DNA from 2 places in the Gilliamella sp. A7 genome. Region 1 is predicted to be linked to the other one. Evidence: riboswitches for the same ligand, from Rfam matches in the RefSeq annotation. Region 1 holds a riboswitch; the other holds the start of a gene.
The links. Region 1 has a riboswitch for preQ1 ahead of queD (6-carboxytetrahydropterin synthase QueD). Riboswitches for the same ligand answer to the same signal wherever they lie in the genome.
Positions count from the first base shown of each region.

Region 2: it holds a riboswitch for preQ1, as region 1 does, so the genes downstream of both, queF (preQ(1) synthase) here and queD (6-carboxytetrahydropterin synthase QueD) in region 1, are expected to answer to the same signal.

Region 1 covers NZ_NASN01000026.1:1,337-12,361, reverse strand. The annotation lists gene infA (translation initiation factor IF-1) at 1-22, opposite strand, end outside; gene nadD (nicotinate-nucleotide adenylyltransferase) at 257-913, opposite strand; gene holA (DNA polymerase III subunit delta) at 907-1,911, opposite strand; gene lptE (LPS assembly lipoprotein LptE) at 1,921-2,412, opposite strand; gene leuS (leucine--tRNA ligase) at 2,449-5,031, opposite strand; partial or broken gene bamD (outer membrane protein assembly factor BamD) at 5,291-6,013, opposite strand; gene rluD (23S rRNA pseudouridine(1911/1915/1917) synthase RluD) at 6,107-7,081, shown strand; gene pgeF (peptidoglycan editing factor PgeF) at 7,090-7,863, shown strand; gene B6D18_RS07695 (7-carboxy-7-deazaguanine synthase QueE) at 8,175-8,789, opposite strand; gene queD (6-carboxytetrahydropterin synthase QueD) at 8,786-9,214, opposite strand; PreQ1 riboswitch class I at 9,218-9,263, opposite strand; gene clpB (ATP-dependent chaperone ClpB) at 9,538-11,025, shown strand, end outside.
Region 2 covers NZ_NASN01000013.1:45,195-56,219, reverse strand. The annotation lists gene pbpC (penicillin-binding protein 1C) at 1-967, opposite strand, end outside; gene B6D18_RS05370 (alpha-2-macroglobulin) at 1,066-6,219, opposite strand; gene B6D18_RS05365 (7-cyano-7-deazaguanine/7-aminomethyl-7-deazaguanine transporter) at 6,479-7,147, opposite strand; gene queC (7-cyano-7-deazaguanine synthase QueC) at 7,192-7,848, opposite strand; gene queF (preQ(1) synthase) at 7,872-8,345, opposite strand; PreQ1 riboswitch class I at 8,348-8,392, opposite strand; gene B6D18_RS05350 (DUF1090 domain-containing protein) at 8,549-9,004, opposite strand; gene coaA (type I pantothenate kinase) at 9,022-9,957, opposite strand; gene yihI (Der GTPase-activating protein YihI) at 10,124-10,624, shown strand; gene hemN (oxygen-independent coproporphyrinogen III oxidase) at 10,844-11,025, shown strand, end outside.

The DNA of each region.
Region 1 (11,025 bases):
CAATGTTATCTTCTTTTGCCATTGGGGCCTCTTAATATTAAATACAAATTAAATACACTCAAACCAACAAACATCATTCTCATTTTCTTTGCGGTTAACTAAAAAAGTGAATTAATCAAACTCAACTAAATTACCAAAATGTTTTTGGTCTAGTCAAAGTGATTGATTTGAGTATAAACACAGAACTACTATATTAAAATTATCTAAATATAGCGGCGAAATAATGCCGAAAAAACTCTCAGATGTAAAGTCATTTCTAACATTTCTTTGCTTTATAGAGCCTATTTTCATGTATATATTGCCAAACTTTAGGCGATAATAACTTTTCACAGCTTTGTTGATTATCAATATTGTGTCGGATTTCTGTCGCTGAAATTGCTTCAAGTGGTGTATTAGCAAAGTAAATATAGCCATTAGGACATTGATGTAATGCTTGACTATCTTTGGTTTGGTGTTCATGAATCCATTTTTGTAACTTGCTATCACTGGAAGTTTGAGCGTAACCTGGTCGCTTACATATTAGCAAATGACAATAATCGAGTAATTTTTGCCACTCTTTCCATGTTGGTAAACTAAGCAAAGAATCTTGTCCCATTATAAAAGCTAAACTTTGCTGAGTACCATTTTGTTGACGCCATGATTTGAGGGTATCAACAGTAAAAGAGGGTTGGTTAATTAGCTTTGGTTCTAATTCCCGAGTATCAATTGAAAATAAGGAATAATCCGCTATAGCCAACTTTAACATAGCTAAACGTTGCTCTGTATTCGCTTCAGGTTGTGGTTTATGAGGTGGAATACGGTTGGGTAACAGATTAATTTTAGTTAATCCTACTTCTTCGGCTAAGGCTAAAGCTGGACGTAAGTGCCCATAATGGATTGGATCAAAGGTTCCACCAAATAATGCCGTTAACACTTATTTAACCCCATAAACTGCATTGTTAAACTTAATAATGCATCCCAGATAGGTAAATCATTGTTATGTTTTAGGCTAATTTCAATTTCGGCTAATGTCGCTAGTACGGCAAATAAAGCTTTGATATCAAAACGATTTAAATAAGAGCTATACATGGTTCTTCTATTTTGCCAGACTCTATATTCATCAAAAACTTGACGATGTGATTTCTCGACCAAAGCTAATTTTAAATTGATCAATAAAATCAATTCACGTTGAACAATCCGCATCAATATTAATGGCTCAAAATCATTCATTTTAAGCTGTTGTAAAATATGGGTTGCACGTTTAGCTTTATTAGAAAGCATTGCATCAATCCAATGAAAAGGGGTAAATATTGCTGAATCATTAATATTTGATTCAACTTGCTCATAAGAAATAGTTTGATTGGGATAAAGCAAATTTAATTGTTCAATAAGTTGCGTTAATGCCAATAAATTACCTTCATAATAATAGCTAAGCAATTCAATCGCAGGAGATTCAATAGCTATTTGCATTTGTTGTAAATAGCTTTTGATCCATTGTGGTAATTGTGCTGCTTCAGGTGTTGAACAATTCACTACCACTAATTGGTCAGATAAAGCTTTATACCATGATGCATTTTCTTGGGTCTTAGTAATCTTAACCATACTAATTATCAAGCCAATATCAGGCGTCAACATTTCACATAATGTGTTTAACTTTGCTGCCACTGAAACATTTAGCACTCCTTCAGCAATATCTATACAGAGTAAAGTTTTGTTTGAGAATAGATTCATTGCTTGACAACTATCATACATTACCGACCAATCTGTTTGGCTATTGATTGTGAAAGAGAGTTGTTCGTCATATTGAGCTTGCTTGAAAGCTTTACGCAACTTAGTTTGTGCATAATGTTGCAAATAAGGATCGCTACCTAAAATTAAATAATAAGGCGATCCTAATTGCTGGATTATTTTTTCAGCACTAATTTTTATCATAACTAGTTGTTAATTAGTAGCATCAATTGATTTTAATTTACGGATGATCTGTGTAGCTGCTTGCTTATACATTTCATCCTCAATTAAATTTTGTTCTACGTTTTTAGCTAGTGCTGCAGCTGGATTATCAAAGAAGGTACGGAAAATACTAACTTTAATTGGATGAATTTGTTCGCCGGCAATGACTACTTGAGCTTGAACCGTCAATACTAACTGATATTCTGCAGCTTTACCATCTTGATAGATTGATATAGTGTTTTTATTCAACGAATCTTTGACTATATGTAATGTTGGATATTTGGCTTTGTCATTGGCATCAGTTAATGTCACTTCATTATCGCGCAACAACTCTTTAACGTTTCTTGACAATCGACCGAATGGATCACCGCTTACATAAGATAATGTCTTAAAGCGAGTTGGAACCTCCGGTTCATATTGTAAATGAAAACCGCATCCAGACAACAATATTGTCAATAACATCAAAGCCAAATATTTTTTCATTGGTATTATCACCTATATCTTATTTATCCAACATTATTAACCTACAACCAGATTCAATAGTTTACCTGGCACATAAATAACCTTATGAATTGTCATGTCAGTTAAATATTTTTGAATGTTTGGTTCTTGTTTCGCTTGTTCTACTACAAAATCTTGTTTGGCATCCGCAGGGACGGTAAATTTGCCACGCACTTTACCATTAATTTGTATAACAATTAATTTTTCATCTTCAACCATTGCCGATTCATCAGCAATAGGCCATGATGCATTATCAATGGTTTCACTGTGACCCAATGCTTGCCACATAACAAAACAAACATGAGGCATCATAGGATAAAGTAATCTGACAACTGCATTTAATGATTCATCCATTAACGCACGGTCTTGATCTGTATCTAGTGAAGCTTTTTGTAAGCGATTCATAAATTCCATTACTGCTGCAATTGCGGTATTGAAAGTTTGACGGCGACCAATATCATCACTGACTTTAGCAATCGTTTTATGTAGTTCACGGCGTAATGTTTTTTGTTCGGCTGTCAATTTGGATAGATCAAGAGCAGTTGCTTTACCAAGTTGAGCATGCTCATATACCAAACGCCATACACGTTTAATAAATCGATTAGCACCTTCCACACCAGATTCTTGCCATTCAAGTGTCATATCGGCCGGTGAGGCAAACATCATAAATAATCTAACGGTATCTGCACCATATTTTTCAACCATCTCTTGTGGATCGATACCATTATTTTTTGATTTAGACATCTTCGTCATACCAGCATGAACAAGTTCATTACCTTTGCTGTCTGTGGCTTTAGCAATACGACCTTTGTCATCACGTTCAATAGTGACTTCAGTTGGTGAAACCCAAATACGTTCATTGGTAGGGCTGGTGTAATAGAACGCATCAGCTAAAACCATACCTTGGCATAACAAGCGTTTGGCAGGTTCGTCTGATTTTACTAAACCAAAATCACGCATTAATTTATGGAAGAATCTAAAATAGAGTAAATGCATGATTGCATGTTCAATACCACCGACATACTGATCAACAGGCAACCAATAGTTTGCCGCATTTTCATCTAACATACCTTTGTCATAATGAGGGCAGGTGTAGCGTGCATAATACCAAGAAGATTCCATAAAGGTATCAAAAGTATCGGTTTCACGCAGTGCCGGTTGACCATTAACGGTAGTTTTTGCCCAATTTGGATCTGCTTTTATTGGACTAGTTATACCATTCATTTCAACATTTTCTGGTAAAATGACTGGCAGTTGATCTTCTGGTGTTGGGATTGTTGTGCCGTCTTCAAGTGTCACCATAGGAATTGGTGCACCCCAATAACGTTGACGAGAGACTCCCCAATCACGTAAACGATAATTTACTTTACGATTACCAATGCCTAATGCAATAAGTTTATCTGCGATAGCATTAAAAGCTTGTTCAAAATTAAGACCGTCAAATTCGCCAGAATTAAATAATTTACCGTGCTCGGTATAAGCTTGCTGTGATAGGTCAGGAGCTTGATCATCTTGTGTTAGAATAACTGGTTTAATTGGTAAATTATATTTTGATGCAAACTCATAATCACGTTCATCGTGACCAGGTACAGCCATTACAGCACCTGTGCCATATTCAATTAATACAAAGTTAGCAATCCAAACAGGAACTTTTGTACCGGTTAATGGATGAATGGCAAAAAATCCTGTTGCAATACCTTTCTTTTCCATTGTTGCCATGTCGGCTTCGGCAGTTTTAGTTGTTTTGCATTCAGCAATAAATTCAGCTATTTTTGGATTATTTTGTGCAGCTAATTGAGCAAGTGGATGTTCCGCAGCTACCGAAACAAAACTCACACCCATTAACGTATCAGGACGAGTAGTATAAACACGTAACTTATCGCTATAGTTTTCAACGGCAAAATCAAATTCTACCCCTTCAGAACGACCAATCCAGTTTCGTTGCATTGTTTTGACTTGTTCTGGCCAGCTTTCAAGGGTATCTAAATCATTCAATAACTCATCAGCATATTCAGTGATTTTGATAAACCATTGTGGAATTTCTTTACGTTCAACAGGTGTATTACAACGCCAACAACAACCCTCAACCACTTGTTCGTTAGCTAATACTGTCTGATCGTTTGGACACCAATTAACTGCTGAAGTTTTTTTATAAACTAAACCTTTTTCAAACAGTTTGGTAAAGAACCATTGTTCCCATTTGTAATATTCTGGACGGCAAGTTGTTACTTCACGATCCCAATCATAACCAAAACCAAGTAGCTGTAATTGCTTCTTCATGTAAGCAATATTTTCATAAGTCCATTTGGCTGGTGCAGTATTATTTTTAACTGCTGCCCCTTCAGCTGGTAAACCAAATGCATCCCAACCGATTGGTTGTAATACATTTTTACCATTCAAACGTTGATAACGTGAAATAGTATCACCGATAGTGTAATTTCGGACATGACCAAGATGTAAACGACCTGAAGGGTATGGAAGCATCGATAAACAGTAATACTTCTCTTTAGAGGGATCTTCGGTAACATGGAATGTTTTTTCTTCTTGCCAATGTTTTTGTACTTTGGCTTCAATTTCATCTGGGCGATATTGTTCTTGCATGACGAATTAATGTCCTATCTATTATTGCTAATAAAAATAATTTGCTAATTGTATTGGTTATTGAGGTGTTTTACAAACGTTATGTGAATTGTAAGATTGATTTATTAGGAATTAAAAGATGTAAAATAAATATAGCGTATTAGTAAAAAGCACAAAATAAAGCGAGCATAGCTCGCTTCGTAAATAACTAGCCGCCATTGAATACACTAGTAAACTTGGAAAAGAATGATTTTTGTTTTTCTTTTGGTATGTTTACCAAATTGGCCTGAATAAGTTGATCGACTTTTTGACTTTCATCAACTAAACCTAATTCATTATAAGCATTGCGCATTAATAATAGTGCGCTCTTAGTTGAATCAGTATCAGGGAATAAGGCTAACATTTGGGTGACACGATTAATTACTGCAACGTAGGCACCACGTTTAGTGTAATATTGCGATACTTTTAACTCATGACGAGCGATTCTATTTTTCAAAAATACTAAGCGCTTTTTGGCATCGGCTGCATAACTACTATTTGGAAAACTAGCTACCAAATAAGTAAAATCTTTAAATGCAGCTATAGCAAATTCAGGATCACGATCTGAACGATCGACATTAAACCAACCTTGAATTGTATTGTCATTTTGCGCCATATTAGAAATTCCGCGCATATAAATTACCCAATCGATATTTGGGTGCGTCGGATTTAATTTTAAAAAGCGGTCAATTGATGCAACGGCCAATGGATAATCCGCTGTTTTATAGTAGGCATAAATTAAATCTAATTGAACTTGTTGTGAATAAGGTCCAAATGGATAATTTTTATCTATAGCCTCTAAAACACTAATACTGGATTTGATATTTCCACTCTCAAGCTCTGTTTTAGCTTTATTGTGGAGCTCAATCTCTGGCACATTCTCAACATCATGCTTTGTACTTGTACAGCCAATTAGCATGCTACTTAAAGCGATAGCTAACATAGTTTGTAAACGCAATTTCATTCAGTTTTCAATCCAAAATATAATTAAACATTAAAGGCGATGATTGGTATATAATACTCTAAAACATAACAGCTTAAAATAGATAAATTACTCATGCACAAGTTAAAACTATCATCTGAAATCGAACAAACTCAGCTTGGAATGCGTTTGGATCAGGCTTTATCCGAGCTTTTTCCTGATTACTCAAGGTCTAGAATTAAAGAATGGATCATAAATAATAAAGTATTAGTGAATAATAATATTGTAAATAAACCCAAAGATAAAGTCCTTGGTGGTGAAAAAATATCCATTGAAGTTGAAATCGAAGAAGAAACTTATCACCAACCAGAAGATATAAAACTTAATATTGTTTATGAAGATGATGATATTTTAGTTATTAATAAACCACGTGATTTAGTTGTTCATCCTGGTGCTGGAAATCCAAATGGTACCGTATTGAATGCATTGCTTTATCACTACCCAGATATTTCTCGTGTTCCAAGAGCTGGCATTGTCCATCGTTTAGATAAAGATACCACAGGTTTAATGGTGGTTGCTAAAACCATTGAAGCGCAAACTCATTTAGTTGAATCATTACAGTTACGTGAAATAACTCGGGAATATGAAGCGGTTGCTATGGGAATTATTACCGCTGGTGGTACTGTAGATCAACCTATAACTCGCCATCCAACCAAACGAACCCATATGGCAGTTTTTCCAACCGGAAAACCAGCAGTAACCCATTATCGAGTAATGGAAAAATATCGGCTACATACCCGATTACGTTTAAGACTTGAAACAGGTCGAACCCATCAAATTCGTGTACATATGGCACATATTGCGCATCCATTAGTCGGTGATCCACTTTATGGTGGCCGACCAAGACCACCGAAAGGTGCTAGCGAATCATTTATCCAAACTTTGCGTGATTTTGATCGCCAAGCCTTACATGCCACTATGTTACGTTTATATCATCCAATTACTGGCGAGCTAATGGAATGGCATGCACCAATACCAGAGGATATGCAAAAATTAATACAAGAGTTACAATCAGATGCAGAACTTCATAAAGATGAGCTTGATTGGTAATAGTTATGATTAAATCAATTTATCCATATTGGCCAGCACCGACAAATATTCGTGCTTTTACTACAACTCGCATCGGTGGTGTGAGTTCTGCTCCGTTTGATTGCCTAAATTTAGGTTGCCGGACTGGTGATGATTTGAATGATATTGTTGAAAATCGTCGTCTTATAATTACTGCTGAAAAAATTCCTAGTGAACCTTATTGGTTAAATCAAACGCATGGTACAACCGTACTTGATATTTCAGAAATTCAATTACAGCCAGCAAGTGGATTGATTGGTAATAGTGAACGTTTTGAAGCTGATGGCTCATATACCCGGCAAGCCAATCAAGTAAGCGTCGTCTTAACAGCTGATTGTATGCCAGTACTATTTTGTTCAGTTGAGGGAAATCAAGTCGCTGCTGCCCATGCCGGCTGGCGTGGGCTTTGTCATGGTATTTTAGAAGAGACAGCTAAGAAGTTTTATTGTAAGGCTAGTGATATCATAGTTTGGCTTGGTCCCGCAATTGGCGCTACAAAATTTGAAGTAGGTGGCGAAGTGAAAAAGCAGTTTGAAGCTTACGATGCAAATGCGCATCAAGCATTTAAACTAATAGATGCCAAACAACAAAAATATTTAGCAGATCTTTATATGATTGCCAAACAGCGATTAAACTCAATCGGAATTAAGCAAATTTATGGTGGTAACTATTGTACCTATACTGAGCGAGATCTGTTTTATTCATATCGTCGAGAAAACAAGACCGGAAGAATGGCAACAATGATCTGGTTTGAGAAAAATTAAACCAGTGGTGACAATTATCATGCCCCTTGTTGTAAATTTAACCAAGATATCTACTTATTATCTTCTTCATTATGACTAATAAAGAGTGGAAAATTGATATGCCGGTTAATTCATTTCCCAATCAATATGATTAAACTCAAACCATGTATTGGCATAAGTTGAATGAACAAATATAAATTATAAACCGACTAAAACACGATTAAATATCACCAATAAAAATATTGGTTAATAATAACGCTATCTTTTTAAAGTTTAAAGCCTAACTTATGGATAAGGTTGATTTTTTATGTTTAGTTGTTAATCGTAAAAGATTACTCAATATTGGCAAATTTATGTGTTTGTAGGCTTAACATCCATTTATTATCAATACGTTTATGATTAATCTTACCTAACAACTCAATGGTATCAAACATATTCATCTCACCATTGACTTCGCAAGGTGACAAATAGTAACGTTTAGCTTGAATATGCTGCTCAATATAGTAACAAAAATCGATAAATCCCGTTTGTTTCTCTGCGACAATTCTTACTTCACTAGCTGTTGGTTGCACAATTTTATGATAACGACTTTTATAACAAAATTTCGGGCTCAATGCGATATAATCAATCAAAGGGTCGACCTTACCAAGTCCATTACTCTCAATAGCGATATAGTAGCCAGCTTGTTTTAAATGCGTTAATAATAAAGATAACTCTTTCACCATTGTTGGCTCGCCACCGGTGATAATAATATTGCTGCTTTTGTACTGCTTAATTTTTGTCAGTATTTGCTCTAACGTAAAACGTTGAAATTTGCGAAAATTAGTATCACACCAACTACAATTTAAATTACAGCCAGCAAAACGAATAAAAATAGCTGGCATACCAGTGTTATAACCTTCGCCTTGTAAAGATTCGAAGATTTCAACAATACGATATTCGATCATTTTTCGCTCCGATGATACTCACAATAAGAAGTAGGGGTTTCCCAAAGCTTAATCATCGATACAGGTAGAAATTGTGATAAGTGGTCAAAAATAAATTTACTCATTCCTTCTGCAGTAGTGCGACAAGGAAAAGCAAAAATTTTACGTTGCATTTTCTGCAAAAGCTCAGCTATTTGGCTTTCATTAGCATTATTTTGATTATAAAGATAAGCATGATCGAGTTGGTCGATAATTTGCTGTTTTACAATTGATTTTATTTCAGCATAATCCATTACCATATCAGCACTTGAACCGTTGGTAATAAGTTCATTGCTGATCTCGACTAACAAACGGTAGGTATGACCATGTAGGTTATGACATTTTCCATTATGCCCATCTAACATATGACAAGCATCAAACTGGAACTCTTTAGCAATTTTAAACATATTTCTTTCCTAGTTTTTTTTCGTGGGATGGATTACGAACCACGGTTAGCTAATCTAACAAAATAAAGTGGCTAATATAAAGGATAAAAGCTTGAGTGTCATCCAAATTTACTAAACATTTTTGCTTAAGTGCTGGTTTTTCAAACTACTTTATCTTTTATAAAGACGCGAGTAAAATATAAACGATTTTATTGCAAAAATTCGTCAAAAATATTGTTAATCAGCTCTTGAAATTTATTCTTCCACACTCATTTAGTGATTATGCAAATGGATTAGATGTGTTACACATTTAAACCAAATTTATTGCTTAGGAGATAAATAATATGAGGTTAGATAAACTCACTAACAAATTTCAACAAGCTTTAGCTGATGCGCAATCAATCGCATTAGGTAAAGATAATCAATATATAGAGCCCATTCATGTATTATCTGCCATGCTTAATCAAGAAGGCAGTGGGATTAATCCATTACTGGTGGCTTCAGGTGCAAATATTGCGACATTACAACAAGAATTAAATCAAGCAATTGAACGTTTACCCCAAGTTCAAGGCATTGGTGGTGAAGTTATTCCATCACAAGAATTAGTAAGAATTTTGAATCTATGTGACAAATTAGCGCAAAAAAATGGCGATAGCTATATTTCATCTGAATTATTCATACTAGCTGCATTAGATGAAAAAGGTAATTTAACCGATATTTTAAAGAGAGCAGGTGTCAGCAAAGACAAATTTAGCCAAGCAGTTAACCAAGTAAGAGGGAGTGATAACGTGAACGATCCTAATGCTGAAGATCAACGTGGTGCATTGAAAAAATATACCATTGATTTAACCGAAAGAGCCGAACAAGGCAAGCTTGATCCCGTCATTGGTCGTGATGAAGAGATTCGCCGAACCATTCAAGTATTGCAACGTCGAACTAAAAACAATCCAGTATTAATCGGTGAGCCAGGAGTTGGTAAAACAGCTATCGTAGAAGGTTTAGCACAACGTATTGTTAATCGTGAAGTGCCAGAAGGTTTACGTAACAAACGAGTATTATCATTAGATATGGGGGCATTAATTGCCGGTGCTAAATATCGTGGTGAATTTGAAGAACGCTTAAAAGCGGTACTTAAAGATATCGCCAAAGCCGAAGGTAGTATTATTCTCTTTATTGATGAAATACATACTATGGTCGGTGCTGGTAAAAGTGATGGAGCAATGGATGCTGGTAATATGTTAAAACCGGCATTAGCTCGAGGTGAGTTACACTGTGTTGGTGCCACCACGCTTGATGAATATCGTCAATATATCGAAAAAGATCCGGCATTAGAACGTCGTTTTCAAAAAGTATATGTAGCAGAACCGTCAGTTGAAGATACCATTGCAATATTGCGTGGTTTAAAAGAACGTTATGAACTGCATCATCATGTGCAAATTACCGATCCGGCAATTGTTGCAGCAGCAACCTTATCGCATCGTTATATCTCCGATCGTATGTTACCAGACAAAGCGATCGACTTAATTGATGAAGCAGCATCAAGTATCCGTATGCAAATGGACTCAAAACCAGAGTCATTGGATCGGCTTGAACGACGTATTATTCAGCTCAAACTTGAACAACAAGCGCTTAAGAAAGAGTCTGATGATGCCAGCAAAAAACGACTTGAGATGTTAAATGATGAACTTGCTGAAAAAGAAAAGGCTTATGCATCACTTGAAGAAGAGTGGAAATCAGAGAAGGCTGCGCTTTCGGGTACTCAAAATATCAAGGCCGAGTTGGAAAAGGCACGTACTGAAATAGAACAGGCTCGCCGAATGGGTGACTTAAAC
Region 2 (11,025 bases), on a different contig from region 1:
CATTAAAATCAGCCGAGCCTACATAGCCTTTTACAGTCATATCAGTATGATCAACAACTAAAATAGCCAATGATGATTTAGGTGGTAATTGTTTTTTACGATTAACAGCTAAATCTTCTAAATTATATTGGAGAGACACATCAATGGTTGAATGAATAATATCCTCATTAGGATATTGTTGTTTTAAGCGATAAGCTAATAATGGAGCCAACTGAGGGGCCTTTCGTGGATAAACCCAAACCTCATCACGGCGTACTTGTTCAATCAAGTCATTTGGCCACACTTGATATTCAGCTAATCTATCTAGAACTTTGTCACGAGCTTGCTTAGCTCTTTCAGGAAACCTATCTGGTCGTAACCTACTAGGCGCTTGCGGTAACACAGCTAATAAAACTGCCTCACTACGGGTTAATGCTTTGGGCTGTTTACCAAAATAAGACCAGCTTGCAGCACCTATACCTTCAATTGTGCCACCATAAGGTGCGTGATTAATATATAAAGTGAGTATTTCTTTTTTACTATAATGTAATTCTAGTTGAAAAGTACGAAAGATCTGTTTTAACTTACCAAACAGTGTTCGATCATGAGGATATAATAACCGAGCCACTTGCATTGAAATGGTACTACCTCCAGAAACAATTCTATCATTCGATATATTTTGCCAAGCAGCACGCAGTAAAGAAATTGGATTAATACCGATATGATCGTAAAAATAACGATCTTCATAATTTAATAAAACGTCAAGGTAATAATCTGGAACTTCATCAAGGCTCACAGAATAACGCCAAATACCATTTTTATCGGCAAATCGCCATAATGGAGTTTCATCGTCGGCAATGACAGTTTGCGTAGTTTTATTTTGTGAAACAGATAATGGAAAAAGATAATCAGCAACAAAAAAGCTACTAACTAATAAAACCAGTAATACCAACAAAAATTTAAATAGTTTGTAAAAGAACTTTTTCATTATCGTTATTATATTACCCAGCTAAATTTATTCAGAAATAAAAAATTCCGCCAACTATATTGGCGGAATAATCATTTTTATAAAATGTCGCAGTGAAATTACTTATCACCATCTCCATTATTATCTTTTTTGCTAGGACTAGATATTTTCATCAAATCAAGTGATTGTCCTATAGCAAATCGCTCTGGTCGATACATCGACTCAACATAAGGATAAGGAATCATATAATCACCAGTAGTCACTGCTCTAACTAAATAAGCAACGCGTTTATGATATTTATTTTCATTGATATAGGTATTGATATTCACCGCAGCAACATATCTATCATCTCTAAATTCCTGATATTTAATCTCGTTAATATCATCACTTTTTAATAAATCAGCTACCCACGGAATTGTCGATAAATTTACACTGCTATTAGCAAGATTTTGATTTTCTAGCTCCAAACCTGCAGGTAAGAAATCAACAATCAAAGCATCATGCACTGCTTTTTGAGCTGTTACATCCAAAACGACAACCATCATTGAACCTACTTCTATATTCGATGGCATTATCTCTTTACCTTGTAAATCATAATAGGTTCGATTAATAGTTAATAAACCATCTTGCGATGTTGGTGCTGGAGGTGTTTTTGCATAACCTGTAACAGAAAATTTAATATAAAGTGGTTCATCATGAGCAGTGTTATCAATAGATAATCCTTGTGCTAATCCATTAAAATCATAGGAGTGAGAAACAATTGAATCAACATTATCAATTTTGCCATTGATTGAGACTTTGAATTGATTACCACTTTTATGTTGTTCTAATGTCCAACCAGCAATAAATAACGCATTTAATTCCTGTGTTGAGAAATAACGTTGATCATTTAATAAATCTGACAAATTAGATAGATAATTTGCTTGATTATTCTGAGCCATATTATTTTCAATTAATAAAGACAGAATTAATGACTGATCACGAACTGTACTACCATAATTGCCTAACCATCTATCATTATATGTATATGGAGTGGTAAAAACTAACGGCAGTAATTTGTCATAGGTTGCCTGATAACCATTTAATTTTGCAGTTACCGCTAAATGAGCTAATGGTAATGGTGAGTAGATAAATGATTTATCACTGCTAATTATTTTATCGGTTAAATAATTAATTTCATTACGCATTGCTGAAGTAATTTTCTCTTGTTTAGAAAGTATCATCAAAGCATAGGCTTTAATAGATAATTTATTAAACTCAAGAACGTCTAAATCACCGTAATAACTAAGATTATTAAATGCCGAAGCATCATAAATATATTGACCAATACGTGTCATTGCAGCATCAAGTGCTTTATCATTAACCTGATATCCGCGTTCTTTAGCTTGCAATAAAAAGTCTGTAGCATAAACTGTTAGCCAATGTTCTTCTTCACTATAGTTACTCCATAAACCAAAGCTTCCATTACTACGTTGCATTGATAAGATGCGTGAAATACCTGTTTGAACTTTTTCTCGGCGCTTTTCATCAGAATCAGTTTTAATGCCTAACTGCGCCAGTTGTTCACTGTTAGCATATAAAGATGGGAATAACCCACTCGTAGTTTGTTCTAAACAGCCATACGGGTAAGCAAATAAGCTTTTAATATATTGTGCAATATTTAACGGAGGTTGATTAGAAACAACTAATTGCCCTTCAACAGTATTTTCGATTAAACCAGTTAAAGCTTGGTCTGATAATTGCCAGCTTTCATTTGCATCTAATGCTACAACATAAGATCTTGAAGTTGCAGTATAAGCAGGTCTTACACCAATGGTCCAAGAACGACTAATATTAAAATCAGAATTATCTTCAAGTACAATGCCTTTTACATCTATAGTTATTTTCCCTTTACCATAACCATAATCGGCAGCAACTGGAATTTTAACAATATTTTTCTGCTTACTATCTAGTTTTACAGTAATAGATTGTTTCTCATTTTGATAAAGCAAACCACTAGTTGATACATCAATTTGCATGTTTTGCGTACTACCAGTCAAATTATGCAAATCTAATGCTAAAATCGCCTGATCACCACCAGATAAGAATCGAGGTGTTGTTAATTCAGCAATAACAGGAGCAGCAACTTTCATCGTTTTTTCAGCTCTACCAAAACGATTGTTATCCCATGCTTGCGCCATTATTCGTAGTTCACCATTAAAATCAGGCAATGGTAAGTTAATTATCCCTTCGCCTTCATCATTTAACTGAATAGTTTCAAGTTGTTGTGCTACAATTAGGACTTCATTTGATGTTTTTTTACCACCAACAGTCATCGCATCACCACCGAAGCTCATATTAACATTACGACCTGAAGCTTCAATCAATTTACCATAAACATCGTAAATAGAGGCATCAAAGCGTTTACGACCTAAAAATCCTGTATAAGGATCGGGTGTAACAAAATCAGTAATATTTAATACACCGGAATCAACTGCAGAAACCAAAACTGTGACTTTTTTATCCTTTTGAATAAATTGTTTATCCAATTTAATTTTTATTGGCACAGTAGTTTCTGGTTCAACTTGAGCGGGTGCATTTATAGCAACATTTAACTGCCGGTCTGTTGTGTCAATTGGTAAATATAATAACCCAATTGCTCGTTTAACTGTTTGTACAGCAGCATCTGTCGATGGACGAATTATCATAGTATTAATATAAATATCATGTCGTCCCCAATTTTCAATTGGTATATCAACATCTAAACCATTTTTATCAATAGTTATTGATTTTTTCCAAATGGTACCACCATTGCTTTCTAAAGAGATATAACCGGAGCCAGCAACTGGTGCCTGCACATTCACTCTGGCTATATCGCCAACTTTATAAGATGGTTTATCAATAGTTAACTTAACTTGATCTGGCCGTACAGATTTTGTGCCACGAGTATTATCTTCCCAATCATAACCTGCCCAAAAACGGAAACTTGTCACAACATTAGTTCGAGGATCAACAACTTCAACGCGATAAGAGCCATAATCAGTTGGTTGAAAACTTATTTTTGTTGTACTATCTGCATCAATAGATAATTGATTTTCTGAAACCACATATTCACTAGAATTATAATTTAATCGCCAACCATCATCATCTGACCAAGTCCAATAATAATTACGACGCTCGCGAATCAACCGAGCTTTTAATGAATTTGTAGCTAACTTTTCACCTTCAAGATTAATATAAGCAATTTCAAATTCCGCATTATGACCAACATCTACAGTAGGACGACCATAATAATCATCACTGTTCCAATCATAATATGGTGAATCCTCAAATAGCGCTCGAATTGCAGGTAATTTATCTGCTGGCCATATATTTTGTGTCGCATAACGTGTAACCGGTCGACCTCCTGAATCAAGTAGACTTGCTTGTAAAATCAATTTAGCAGGAGACTGTAATCCAGACCAATTATTTTTGCTAACCTCAATTTGAGTTAAACCATCATCATTCAACTCAACTTCAAAAGAATTAAGCTCACGATATAGGCTTTCGTCTGCCACTTTTCCAATTTTGAAGTCAGCTAGGCCAGTAATTGAATCGACGGTCTTTAAATAGAGATTAACTTCTAAACTGTTACCTATTGCTGGTTCACCATATAAATACCAACCTTTAACATCAAAGTGAATATCTTCGTTATTAAGAACCGCCCCACTTGCAGTGCTTTTGATTTCCATTGCCATGCGCTCAGGCAAAAACTCTTCAACGTGAAACCTCCACAAGCGATAATCATCATCGCCTAAATTAAAACGAATTGCCCATCTACCTGTTGCGGCATCATAAGGAATATCAAACGTTTGCTGATATAAACCATTTAAATCAGCATTACTTTTTAATTGGTAATTTTTAATCACTCGACTATCAGGAGAAAGAATATCAACAATGATAGGTTGATCTGGTAATGATTGCCCATCAGCATTACGTAGTAATGCATTAAAATAGACGGTTTCTTCTGGACGATAAAGATCACGAGGTCCGAAAACAAACAATTGTTTTTGATAATAAGTACTACCGGACAAATTGAAATCAGTCAAATTAAGCGAATTACGATCAATATTAACAAACGAAGTTTGCAGGCCATCGCTGGCTGTTAATAACGAATAGTCATAATTATTACCTAGGTTAAATTCAGCATAACCATCTTGATCTGTAACTGCTGAAATTGTATGACATTTTTTACTATCTTCTTTACGACACATTAATGATAAATTAATATTTGCTAATGGTTTACCATTATCTAAACCATGAGTCATTACTGCTATCTTGGCATCTTTATAACGATGAACTGACACACCAATATTACTAATTGAAAATAAAGTTGCTGGATTTGATTCGTTATAAATACCTGCTTCATTCATCACAGCAATATAAACACCTTCTTGATTAAGTTCAGCAATATTAGCAAGGTTTACTAGAACTGTTTCTTGTGCATTAGGTTTTGGATGAAGATCGAATCTTGATGAATAAACTAAATCAGCATATTTAGTCAATTCTTTTGAACGCCAAATCGAAAGCAAATCAATAAAACCAAAATCATCCACTAATTTAGATAATTTTTCTGGTTTAATTTTAAAAAAGTTAATATCAATTTTATTTACATTCAGCGTTGTGACAGGTAATCCGCTCATAGATTTACTTGGCAGTAATATACCTGAACTTGCAAAACCTACTGTCGGTTGGCGGTCTTGAGTAGTAATTTCTTTTTGATAAACAGATTGTATGTGACTATCGTTAATAGCTGACAATAATTTATCAATGGTTAAAACCAGTTGTCGATTTGGTTGAAGATAACGGTGTCTTAGTTGTAAACCATTATCAGATAATTCCCAAGCGCCATCAACATTACCTGTTTTTTTGTCAACTAATCTGAGTAAATTAGAAAAATTTAATTTAGGATTAAGTGGTACTGAAAAAGTTACCACTAATGTACTTGAGCCATCAAGAATAACCTCAGAACTGTCAATAACAGTTAATTGTTTACCTTTATACTTTTCAATTAACTCTGGTGTTGGGTTAAAAACATTATGAGATTCAGATTCAGTTTCTGTTTCAGTTTCAGTTTCGACTTTCGCCTCAGTTAAAGTTTCTGTTGCAACAGCATCGGTTTTATTGTCAACGACATCTGTTGCCACCTCACTTTTATCAACCTGCTGCGGCTCTACTGTTTTATCTTTCTGATTATCACAAGCACATAGCATCAAAAATAAACTTAACACTGCTAAGTGTTTTATCAATCTCATTATTTCACCTAATCCCTTACAGTTACAATAAATGTTTTGGCTGTTTTTTTAGCAATATTATGCACTTTCAGACAAGGTTTGGCAAAACTTCTTTAATAAGATTTTTACTTTTTTTTTAATTAAGTTCTGAATTTTGTTAAAATTTTGAGGAACGGCCTTTTTTGAGAGGAAGATAAGCAGTTAGAATTTATTATATTAACAATAAACTTTAACTGCTGAATAAGTAATACCCCTTATAAGTAAACTTAAAGTCAAGTTTTTAAGATTTGATAACCAGTTTTTTCAAAATGAAATTTAAAATAATTCCGTATAACGGTAAAAAGAATAATCCACAGATAATAATTTTAAAGCTATAATCGATAATAGCAATTTCAATCCAATGAGCAGCCATAAATTCGTCATTAGTTTTATAAAACGCTATAGCAAAAAAAACAATAGTATCAATACCATTCCCTAATATTGCCGAAGCAGAAGGTGCTACCCACCATGCTCTATTTTTTCTTAAATAATTAAAAACGGTAATATCCATTAACTGTCCAACTAGATAAGCGGCAAAGCTAGCTAAAGCAATCCGGAAAACAAAACTATTAAATTCAGATAAAGCAGCAAATCCCATCCAATGAGTATCCAAAAATAACACTGAAACCCCGTAAGAAAGTAGCAAAGCAGGTATCATTACCACAAAAATTATTTTTCTGGCTAAACTAGCGCCAAAGACCCGAATAGTTAAATCCGTAGAAAGAAAGATAAATGGGAAGGTAAAAGCCCCCCAGGTAGTATGAAAATCAAAAATATCAAATGGGATTTGTACTAGATAATTGCTTGAAGCGATAACCAAAATATGAAAGAACGAAAGCCATCCAAGTGCTTTCATCTGTTCTACATGAGTAAATGGTTTAGTTTGTTCTGAATTAACGTTCAGATACATAAGTTTTTCCTTTTTTAATGGGGTAAGTGAACCCAGTGTTACAATTAGTTTGAATGTCTAAGATAATCGGTTAAACCTTTATCTCGAAGAATACAGCTAGGACATTTACCACAACCACCATCAACGCCATAATAACAAGTATGGGTATATTTTCGAACATAATCCAAATAACCGAGCTTATCGGCTATCTCCCATGTTTGAGCTTTAGTGAGATACATCAATGGTGTAATGATATTAAAGTGATAATCCATAGCCAGATTCATCGATACATTCATTGATTTAATAAAGATATCTCGACAATCAGGATAGCCACTAAAATCAGTTTCACAAACACCGATAATAATGTCGCAAATATCGTGTTGTTTGGCATAACATCCAGCTAGAAGTAAAAACAGCATATTACGACCATCAACAAATGTATTAGGATAATCAGTTTCCTTCGTGGCAGTAATTTCTTGAGAGTCATCAATTAAAGCATTATTGGTTGTCTGTTTAATCACAGAAGTATCAATAACAGTTTGTTTGACACCAAGATCTTCAGCAATCCATTTAGCTTTTTCCAGTTCAATTGCATGACGTTGGCCATATTGAAAACTAATGGTTTCGACATTTTCACGACCATAATCAGCAATAGCTTGCAATAAACATGTGGTAGAATCTTGGCCACCAGAAAAGATAACAAGTGCTTTACGATTTTGCATTTTTAACTATTCCTGTAAAAAGATTAACGATTATCGATTTTTTCAGGATAAAGGTCATGATTAGCTAGGCGATTCACGGCTATTTGTTGCCAATCAGTACCTGCTTTACCATAATTAGCATAAGGATCAATAGATATTCCACCTCGGGGAGTAAATTTACCCCACACTTCTATATATTTTGGATCCATCAATTTAATCAGATCTTTCATGATGATATTAATACAATCTTCATGATAATCACCATGATTGCGGAAACTGAATAGGTAAAGCTTAAGCGATTTACTTTCTACCATTTTAATATTTGGCACATAAGAAATATAAATAGTGGCAAAATCAGGTTGCCCAGTTATTGGACAAAGACTGGTAAATTCAGGACAATTAAATTTTACAAAATAATCGTTTCCTGGATGTTTATTATCGAATGTTTCTAAGATTTCTGGACAATAGTCAGTAGGATAGCGAACGGATTGATCGCCTAGTAGTGTTATATTACTCATTTTTTTCCTTAGTTTTTTAGCGTGGGAGGTTCACGAACCACGTAATCAGGCGCACACCATACTCTTTTTAAATAAAAAAGTCCAGTTTAAGCAAAGTTGAGTATATTAATAAAAAGCACCATTAATACTAGATCAATGGTGCTTATTTAGTTATAACTTAGTAAAAAAATGTGAGGAAAGCACTTTTTTACGCCGAATATAACTTATTTGTTGGTCAATTGTTTGTAATAATCAGCAAGCTTATCTTTAGCATCAGCTAATTCTTTTTCGGCATCATTTAATTTCGCTTTTAATGCATCGATTGTATCTTGATGAGCATTAATCTTGTCTTTTGCATACTCTTTAGTTTTTTCAGCTAATTCTTTGGTTTTATCTGTAACATCTTTAGTTTTTTCAACTACTAATCTTTTATATTTTTGTTCTAAAGTCTCATCAGTACAATTGGTATTAACTTCTTGCAATGCTTTTTCAAGACCTGTCACTTCATTACTATTATTTGCTTTTTTAGCTTGTTCTATTTTTGTTTCAATTGCTTGCTTTTTAGCATCGCAATTTAATCCTTGGTTTTCATCATTACTTGATGCATAACTATTTACCGAAAATGCAGTAACTAAAGTGATAATGCTTAATTTACTTAATAACCTTATTGCTGATTTCATATTGATTCCTCTTAAGTTTATTTTCTTAATTGAACACAATCTACTTTATGATCTTCACCTTTGGTTAAAATTAAACTTGCTCGTTCCCGTGTAGGTAGGATATTTTCAATCAAATTTAATTCATTGATATCTCGCCAAAGGCGGTTAGCAATATTCATGGCCTCTTCCTCAGGAAGCTTTGAATAATGGTTAAAGTAAGAGTTAGGATCGCTAAATGCCCCAGCTCTAAATTTTAAAAATCGGTTGACATACCAATCGTGTAATAATGGTATTTGTGCGTCGACATAGATTGAGAAATCGACATAATCTGAAACAAATACACGATTACTAGCTTGACTATAGTTTATGCTGCCTTGTAGAACATTTAATCCTTCAAGAATTAAAATATCAGGACTATCAACAACAATATGTTCATCTTCAACAATATCGTAAACTAAATGAGAATAAACGGGCGCCTTAACTTCTGCCTGTCCTGACTTTACATCAGCAACAAAATTAAGTAATTTTTTGATATCATAGGATTGTGGAAATCCTTTTTTATTCATGATACCACGTTCTTCAAGATAACGATTAGGATATAAAAAACCATCAGTTGTCACCAATGCAACTTTCCGATGCTCTGGCCAACGAGTCAACAATGCCTGTAGGACACGGGCGGTAGTGCTTTTACCAACAGCTACACTACCTGCAATACCAATAATATAAGGTATTTTTTGACTTTTTCCTAAAAATTTTGATAACACTGCCTGACGGCTAAAACTGTTGCTTATATAATAATTGAGTAATCGAGATAAAGGCAAGTAAATTTCACTTACCTCATCCATGGATAAATCTTCATTAATACCTTGTAATGAAGTCAATTCTTCTGGCGTTAAAGTCATTGGTACCGCATTACGCAAGCTCGCCCATTCTTGTCGGGTAAATTGCATGTAAGGACTCAAATGATTTGTCATATTTTGTTCTCTATTGCTAGCTGATATAAATAATTTGGCTCAGATTATACTAAATCTATTTTTTTACAATCATAAATTGGTATTATCTCATGCTCATAGCTATATTGATGACTTACTGGTAAAATACATTTAGTGAGTTAATAATCAGATATTAAATTGAGATTGTATGTTAAAAAATAAATCAAAACAAAAACCTAAAAAAAACCGCCAAGAGATTAATGAAGAATCTCGTGAGTTGAAGCGCAAACGTAAGCATAAAGGTTTACCTAGTGGTTCACGTTTCAATGGTCAAGATAACAATCAAAGTAACAAAACAACTAAAGCAATAAAAGATCCTCGTATTGGCAGTAAAAAACCAATTTCATTGGTAGTAGATGATAATTCATCTATTAAAAAGGTAGATAAAATTAATCAGTCCAAAATAACTAAAGCTAAATTAACACCACAACAAGAATTAGAACAACTTGAAAATGATACTAAATTGGATCAATTACTAGATTTAGTTGAACAAGGTAAAACCTTAACTGACGAACAACAGACTTATCTTGATAATAAACTAAATCGTATAGACAAACTTATGCAACTATTAGGTTATGAAGATGAAGATTTCGAGGATGAACAAGAAGAAATAAAAGAAGATATCGTCAGTCTACTGAAACGTAATTAATTTAGTTTTAATTAAATATGTGTTAAAAACATCAATAATCTTATATACAAAATAATCACGATAAAGAGTCGTATACCATGCCACTATTGATTATGCTATGTTTATATTTAGGATTATTTATTTGCACTTTATTATATTTAAAAAAAACAAATTACATTAAATTAAAAACACAAATAAGAGCAAAACAACGTAATACAGCAAAACGTTATGGAAATGACAATGTCAAACGCAGGACTAAATAAAAATGTGATTCAACCCCTATTATGGGATCAAGCGTTAATTGAAAAATATAATTATTCAGGTCCAAGATATACCTCTTATCCAACAGCACTTGAATTTAACGAACAGTTTGCTGAACAAAATTTCATTTTAGCGACCAAACTTTATCCTGAACGACCATT